Lysinibacter sp. HNR: one gene and its partner. Each later gene encodes a partner of the first gene's protein in a complex. Links are inferred from orthologs where the notes say so. Each region holds a gene or a part of one and is shown on either strand. Other genes may lie near its edges.

The links. Proteins that work in one complex are often made in the same cells at the same time.
Region 2: the proteins of tig (region 1) and rpsG are in contact, whole or in part, in a crystal structure (PDB 3GTY), measured with the Thermotoga maritima proteins. The link is inferred for Lysinibacter sp. HNR from one-to-one orthologs. Residues at the interface, in WP_004081061.1 of Thermotoga maritima: Glu122, Val124, Val129, Leu130, Tyr133, Glu188, Gly259, Ile262, Tyr263, Glu266, Ser270, Glu273, Gln274, Glu277, Arg308, Gln311, Ile312, Ser315, Tyr316, Glu325, Arg329, Arg336, Leu363, Phe366, Trp367, Arg373, Leu377, Arg381, Leu384, Glu387; in WP_004081843.1 of Thermotoga maritima: Lys34, Lys52, Lys55, Glu59, Arg62, Gln63, Glu66, Asn67, Lys69, Val71, Arg95, Ala109, Lys110, Lys111, Gly112, Arg113, Pro114, Glu117, Glu121, Ile124, Ala125, Tyr127, Asn128, Asn129, Thr130, Gly131, Lys135, Asp139, Arg142, Met143.

What each region holds. Positions count from the first base shown.
Region 1 is NZ_CP121684.1:1,717,116-1,721,307, reverse strand. What follows is about bases 584-3,415. They hold tig (trigger factor), read left to right. Parts: upstream 584-1,182; coding sequence 1,183-2,649; downstream 2,650-3,415. Other genes in these bases: FrondiHNR_RS07750 (ATP-dependent Clp protease proteolytic subunit), read left to right, coding at 3,052-3,415. Also shown: FrondiHNR_RS07770 (hypothetical protein), read left to right, coding at 1-53; more of FrondiHNR_RS07750, read left to right, coding at 3,416-3,684; FrondiHNR_RS07745 (ATP-dependent Clp protease proteolytic subunit), read left to right, coding at 3,711-4,192. UniProt on the Bacillus subtilis protein: Involved in protein export. Acts as a chaperone by maintaining the newly synthesized protein in an open conformation. Functions as a peptidyl-prolyl cis-trans isomerase.
Region 2 is NZ_CP121684.1:2,165,792-2,169,462, reverse strand. The notes cover bases 1-2,991. They hold rpsG (30S ribosomal protein S7), read left to right. Parts: upstream 1-1,256; coding sequence 1,257-1,727; downstream 1,728-2,991. Other genes in these bases: fusA (elongation factor G), read left to right, coding at 1,851-2,991; rpsL (30S ribosomal protein S12), read left to right, coding at 883-1,257; FrondiHNR_RS09875 (spermidine/putrescine ABC transporter substrate-binding protein), read left to right, coding at 1-566. Also shown: more of fusA, read left to right, coding at 2,992-3,671.

The sequences.
Region 1 (4,192 bases):
CACAGGTGCCCAGGGTCCTCAGGGTGCCCAGGGTGCTCAAGGTGGGGCGTTAGCGTATGCGAGATTCTCAAACTCCACCGAGCAAAGTGGTGTTCTTGCAAACACCGCTATAGCATTTACAACTACTGACGCTACTGTTGGTGCAGATATTCAGAATACTTCCGGAAGTATAGTGTTGCAGCCTGGAACCTATTCGCTCACAGGCTCCCTTGGTACCGTAGCATCGAGTGATGCTGCATGGATACTTTATGGGTTTTATAATGTGACGAGCGGTTTATGGATTGGTCAGGGCGGACATAGTTCGTCGGGAGGCGCAGAGAGTATGGTTGCGTCGTCATATACTTCTGCATCGGCCGCGATTACGGTAGAGACCGCCACTACAATACAGCTAAGGGTCAACAATAGCTCGTTTGAGTCAACAGCGTTTTCGGTCAATAGTTCTGGAGATTTCACGTCTCAGGTGTTGGGCGCTTCGTGGGTGACGATAGAGAGGGTGCAGTAATGAGGACTCATATTTGCCGCTCACTCTTAGGCCCTCGTTCGATGATCAACATGCTTTCGAGCCTAACCACGTAGGATGACATATAAGCGCTGCGGTGAACGAAAAGCCGCGCCCATCTTCGCCAGAGCTGCAAGTGCGAAGAAAAACCTGAGACAGCTTGTGGTTCACACTGAACTATCGCAGGCTGCATGATAGGCCACATTCGAGTTTTAAAGTTATTTGGAGGGGATGACGGGAATCGAACCCGCATCATTAGTTTGGAAGACTAAGGCTTTACCACTAAGCTACATCCCCGGAAGGTGTCTGTCTGCAGTAACAACCGCAGCAGATATTTAGCATAGTACAGATTGTACCTCCAATGCACCTTTTGGTGTGACGTCCGGGCGCGTCTCCTTATTTTTTCAGTGTTTTTTGCGTACTTTATGTGAAAGTGTCGGCAGAGCGTAAAAATCTCGGTTAGACTTGCGGAGGTTATTCTGCTTTATTTCAACTTTTAGTTGATTCCCCATAATTGGCAATAACCCACGGATTGTAAGAACATTCCGGGGCGTAGCTCAGCTTGGTAGAGCGCTCGTTTTGGGGGCGAGAGGTCGCAGGTTCAAATCCTGTCGCCCCGACAAATAATCTAAACCCCACGAATATAGCGGCTCCGGTCGCTCAATTTAAGGAAGAATCACACAGTGTCCACAACAACCGTAGAGAAGATCAACCCCACGCGGATCAAACTGGTGGTAACGGTTACAGCTGAAGAGCTTGAACCCTACCTCAAAAAAGCCTACCAAACCGTTTCTGAGCAGATCAGTATTCCGGGCTTCCGCAAGGGTAAAGTTCCCGCGGCGGTCATCGATCAGCGAGTGGGTAAGCCTGCCGTTATTGAGCAGGCGGTTAACGACTCTCTCGACTCCTTCTATCGTGCTGCTATTGAGAGTCAAGATGCTCGTCCCATGGGGCGCCCCAGTGCCGATGTCACTGAGTGGTTTGAAGATATGAAGAATCTCTCGGGTACGTTGACCCTGGCGTTTGAGGTTGAGGTTCGTCCAGAGTTTACGATTCCTGAGTTCGAGGGGCTTGAACTCACCGTTGAGGATGCTGAGCTTGACCAAGATGCCGTGCAAACCGAGCTGGATGAGCTCCGTTCTCGCTTCGGCACGCTTGTTACGGTTGATAGGCCTGCCACCACGGGTGATTTTGTCCAGATTGATCTGGTTGCAAAGATCGATGGTAAAGAGGTCGACACCGCGTCAGGTATCTCCTACGAGCTTGGCTCTGGGGACCTGGTGGAGGGTATTGATGAGGCGCTTGAGTCGCTTACCGCCGACGAAACCACCACGTTTGAGTCAAAACTGCTCGGCGGTGAACGCGAGGGTGAGAATGCTGAGATCACGGTAACCGTTACCAGTGTGAAAGAACGTGAGCTTCCTGAAGCAAACGACGACTTTGCACAGATCGCTAGTGAGTTCGATACTATCGACGAGCTTATGAAGAGCCTTGAAGAACGGGTTAACAAGCAGGCTGTCTTTACGCAAGGGCGTCAAGCACGGGACGCTTTTGTTGACCTTCTAATCGAGAAAGCAGAGATACCCGTCTCCGCGGAGATCATTGAGGAAGAAGTTCACCGCCACCTGGAGAGCGAGGGGCGTCTTGAAGACAAGGAGCACCGTGCAGAGGTAACGGAGTCCAGCACAAAATCACTGCAAACTCAACTACTGCTCGACGCAATTGTCGAACGCGAGAACATTCAGGCAACGCAGAATGAGCTCACACAGTACATCGTTTCGTCTGCTGCGCAATACGGTATGGAGCCGGGGCAGTTTATTCAGGCTCTTGAGCAGCAGGGACAGATCCCGGTTATTGTGGCTGAAGTCGCACGCAATAAGGCGCTGGCTATCGCCCTGGGCAAGGCTGTGGTTAAGGATAAGTCGGGCAATCTGGTTGACCTTGGTGAGTTTACAGCGGTGGAAGAGAACGAAACCGCTGAGGACGCTTCTTCAGAGGTGACCGAGGATGCTCCCGCAGAAGCAGCCGAGAAGAAAGCCCCCGCTAAAAAAGCTGCTGCCAAGAAGCCTGCGGCAAAAAAACCGGCGGCTAAGAAGGCTACGACCAAGAAGTCCAAGACAGAAGATTCTTCTCAGGACACAGCCGAGTAGGTTCCTGCTCTAGCGTTTGGGGCGCGTTTTCTTTCTGAAGAGAACGCGCCCTTTCGTTTTACGTTTTCTCCTCAAAGCCTCTCAACTATTGACAGGTTGTGATTATTATCGTGGACGGCGGTGAGAAGGTCGCCCCTTATGTTTACGGGTGCTTTTATGGGTTACCCCTCACAATGCACAGGCCCGTGATGATTTCTCTTAGGGCGAAAGGTGTTCTCGGGGTGAGGAGTATGGGGGAGAGATGCCACTCTTTACGCGGGATTTGCCCGCTTATAACATGCGTCATGAGATGAAATATTTCAGGGGGATCTGTGTTATCCGCTGATTTTGGTTTGCCCTGAGCGAACTCGTGAGAATAGGGACGTTGAACCCTATAGATTCGATTCAAGTCCACTAAGTGAAATGGAGTCCACAATGAGCGAAACTAAAATGCCCAACAGTGTTTTCGATCGGCTGCTCAAAGATCGTATTATCTGGCTTGGCTCCGAGGTGCGTGACGATAATGCGAACGAGATCTGTGCGAAGATCCTGTTGTTGGCTGCGGAAGACCCCAAGAGCGATATTTATCTATACGTGAACTCACCCGGTGGATCTATTACCGCTGGAATGGCGATTTATGACACCATGCAGTTTGTCCCCAACGACATTGTCACGGTGGGAATCGGAATGGCCGCGTCGATGGGTCAGTTCCTTCTTACCGCGGGAACTAAGGGTAAGCGTTACATCACGCCCAACGCCCGAGTGCTGCTGCACCAGCCCCACGGTGGATTTGGTGGAACCGCAAGCGATATTCAAACTCAGGCGCAGCTCATCGTCTCGATGAAAAACCGCCTGGCAGAGATTACGGCGACGCAGACCGGTAAAACGGTTGAACAAATCAATGCTGACGGTGATCGTGATCGCTGGTTTACCGCTCAGGAAGCTTTGGAATACGGATTTGTTGATCATATTCGTGACTCCGCAAGTGATGTTATTGGTGGTGGCGGTACCGATAAGGATGACACCTCGTCTTCACGCTCTACCTCAGCCAAATAATCGCCGAGAGAAAATAGGATACTCATATGAAAACCCCACAGTTTGGCGGAACGGCTTTCTCCGGTATGGAGGCTCCCGGTTCTCGTTATGTTCTTCCCACTTTTGAAGAGCGCACGGCTTACGGATACAAACGTCAAGATCCGTATGCAAAGCTCTTTGAAGACCGCATCATTTTTCTTGGTGTTCAGGTTGATGACGCTTCAGCAGATGATGTTATGGCTCAGCTTCTGGTGCTGGAAAGCCAGGACCCCGAGCGTGATATTACAATGTACATTAACTCACCGGGTGGTTCCTTTACAGCTATGACCGCTATTTACGACACCATGCAGTATATTCGCCCGGACGTGCAGACGGTGTGCCTGGGACAGGCTGCCTCCGCCGCTGCGGTGCTCCTGGCGGGTGGTGCCCCGGGTAAACGTCTTGCGCTTCCTAACGCCCGTATTCTGATTCATCAGCCCGCTATGGGTGAGGCCGGACACGGTCAGGCATCAGACATTGAGATTCAGGC
Region 2 (3,671 bases), 450 kb from region 1 along the record:
GGAAGATCGGAAGCTACCGTACCCGGGCGCGAATCTGTCGCCGGTGTTTTAACTCCCCCATAGCGCGGGCCGCGGGGCTCGATCAGGATGTTCCTCATCAGGTTCGTCACGCCCTGGTGAGCCGGATGCAGAAGATCATTGATCGCTCCGTTGAAGAGTTTACCGAGGCGAGCCTCCCCAACCTGTGGCGGGAAATCGCGAGTGACTCCCCGGCGCCCCCTTCAAACGGATATCACCCACACGAGGGACTCGACCCCGAGTATGAGGGTATTGAGCTTGACCCGATTCCTGATCCAGGACAGTCCTTTCTTTTTACCCTGGAGAGCCTGGCGGAGAAGCGGCCGGAGCGTTCTTCTCCACCACCTGCGCCCCTCTCTGATGAGCAGAAGGCTGTACTCCGCTCTGAGGTGGCGCTTGCCGATGAGTGTGCCCGGATCACAGGCCAGAGGGTGTGCGAGGCCCTGCGGGAACACGCTCCCCGTATAAAACACGCGATTACCACCTGCGTTGAACCTCAGGTTCGGGCGGTGCTGAGCGAGCTTTCGCACTCTCTCGAGTCTCCCTAAAGCCTCTGGGTGCTCTTTGTTCTTGCGTCAAGTGCCAAATACAGGGTAGAATTTTCGCTTGGTGCTCTTTGTTCGCTTTTGTGCTGCACCCTCAGGGGTATGGTGTGGGAGCTGGCGTCGAAATCCTCAGGGTCTTGGTCTCTACGAGGCGGGACCCCCACGGCATATCCATCATCTCAGATGCCGCAATTCTGCGGTATCGATGGATCCAGATGAACTCGCCAAAATCTTTATTGATTAAGCACTCTCGAGTGTGGCGAATGCAAACCGCTTAGTGCAGAGCTGTCACCGTGCAGCATTTATATAAGGAGAAGAAGTGCCAACTATTCAGCAGTTGGTCCGGAAGGGGCGTAAGCCTAAGGTCTCGAAGACCAAGGCACCGGCCCTGAAGGCAAACCCGCAGCAGCGCGGGGTGTGTACCCGTGTGTACACCACCACACCCAAGAAGCCCAACTCGGCAATGCGTAAGGTCGCTCGTGTCAAGCTTTCAAACGGTACCGAGGTTACCGCTTACATCCCTGGTGAGGGCCACAACCTGCAGGAGCACTCGATGGTTCTTGTGCGTGGAGGTCGTGTAAAAGATCTTCCCGGTGTTCGCTACAAGATTGTTCGTGGCGCTCTTGATACGCAGTCAGTGAAAGACCGTCAGCAGGCGCGTAGCCGCTACGGAGCGAAGAAGGAGAAGAAGTAATGCCTCGTAAGGGACCAGCTCCTAAGCGCCCCACGGTTGCCGATCCGGTATACGGTTCTCCCGTTGTGAGCCAGCTTGTGAACAAAATTCTTAAAGACGGCAAAAAAGGCCTGGCTGAGCGTATCGTTTACGATGCTCTTGAGGGCGTTGCCGCTAAAAACGGTGGAGATGCCGTTGTCACCCTGAAGAAGGCTCTTGATAACGTCCGTCCTACGCTTGAGGTTCGTTCACGTCGTGTTGGTGGTTCGACCTATCAGGTGCCCGTTGAGGTTAAGCCGCATCGAGCTAATACTTTGGCTCTGCGCTGGCTCACCAGCTACGCAAAGGCTCGTCGTGAGAAGACCATGACCGAGCGTCTCACCAACGAGATTCTTGATGCCTCTAACGGTCTTGGTGCCGCAGTAAAGCGTCGTGAAGACACACATAAGATGGCCGAGTCAAACAGGGCGTTTGCTCACTACCGCTGGTAAAGCTGCACGTTCTGGCCAGGTTCGCGTGCGATACTGTGGCCAGAACAAAAACGCTGGGGTAGCGTTTTTAAAAGCTGCCCCAGTAACATTCACCCAAACATCCCAAAATTTTCGGAGGAACCCGTGGCACAGGACGTGCTCACCGACCTGAACAAGGTCCGTAACATCGGCATCATGGCCCATATTGATGCCGGAAAAACCACAACAACTGAGCGCATCCTGTTCTACACGGGCGTGAACCACAAACTGGGTGAGACACACGATGGTGCCTCAACCACCGACTGGATGGAGCAGGAAAAAGAGCGCGGTATCACCATTACCAGCGCCGCGGTCACCTGTTTTTGGAACAAAAACCAAATCAACATCATTGACACCCCGGGACACGTTGATTTTACAGTTGAGGTGGAGCGTTCGCTTCGTATCCTCGACGGTGCAGTTGCCGTTTTTGACGGTAAAGAGGGTGTTGAGCCTCAATCAGAAACGGTATGGCGTCAGGCTGACAAGTACGATGTACCCCGTATCTGCTTTGTCAATAAAATGGACAAACTGGGCGCTGACTTCTACTACACCGTAAGCACCATTGTCAGCCGTTTGGGCGCTAAGCCTCTTGTTCTGCAGCTTCCGATCGGTCAGGAGTCTGGCTTTGAAGGGGTTGTTGACCTCGTAGAGATGCGCGCGCTCACCTGGCGTGGAGACGCAAAGGGTGATGTGACCCTTGGCGCTAACTACACCGTCGAGGAAATTCCGGCAGACCTGGCCGATAAGGCCCAGGAATACCGTACCGCGCTTCTCGAGACCGTTGCCGAGACCGACGACGCGCTCATGGAAAAATACTTTGGTGGCGAGGAGATCACGGTTGCCGAGATCAAGGCTGCCATCCGTAAGCTCACCGTGAGCAGCCAGATTTACCCGGTTCTCTGTGGCTCTGCCTTTAAGAACCGTGGTGTTCAGCCGATGCTTGACGCGGTTGTTGACTATCTGCCCTCGCCTCTTGACGTTCCTGCGATCGAAGCACACGATCCGCGTGACGAAGAGAAGATTATTCTCCGTCGTGCAGATGCTAATGACCCCTTCTCGGCTCTTGCTTTTAAGGTTGCCGTTCACCCCTTCTTTGGGCGTCTTACCTATGTTCGCGTTTACTCGGGAAGCCTCGACAGCGGAACCCAGGTAGTTAACTCCACCAAGGGTAAGAAGGAGCGCATTGGAAAGATCTTCCAGATGCACGCCAACAAAGAGAACCCGGTTGATTCTCTCACTGCTGGAAATATTTACGCCGTGATCGGGCTGAAGGACACCACCACGGGTGACACCCTTTCAGATCCGAACGAGCCGGTGGTTTTGGAATCGATGACCTTCCCCGAGCCAGTTATCGAGGTGGCAATCGAACCAAAGACCAAGGCCGATCAGGAGAAGCTGGGAACCGCAATCCAGAAGCTTGCAGAGGAAGACCCCACGTTCCGTACCGAACAGAACGCAGAAACAGGTCAGACCGTTATTGCGGGTATGGGTGAACTTCACCTCGACATCCTGGTCGACCGTATGCGTCGCGAGTTCAACGTTGAGGCCAACGTTGGAAAGCCTCAGGTTGCTTACCGCGAGACCATCCGTGGCACGGTAGACAAGTTCGAGTACACCCACAAGAAGCAGACGGGTGGTTCTGGTCAATTTGCTAAAATCCAGATCTCGCTCAGCCCGCTTGAGGCCGATAGCGACAAGATCTACGAGTTTGAAAGCAAGGTGACTGGTGGACGTATTCCTCGTGAATACATTCCCTCGGTTGACGCCGGTGCCCAGGATGCCATGCACTCCGGACCCGTTGCCGGGTTCCCCGTTGTGGGAGTCAAGGTCACTCTGCTTGATGGCCAGTACCACGATGTCGACTCGTCCGAAATGGCCTTTAAAATTGCCGGTTCGGTGGGTACGCGTGATGCTCTTCGGCTCAAG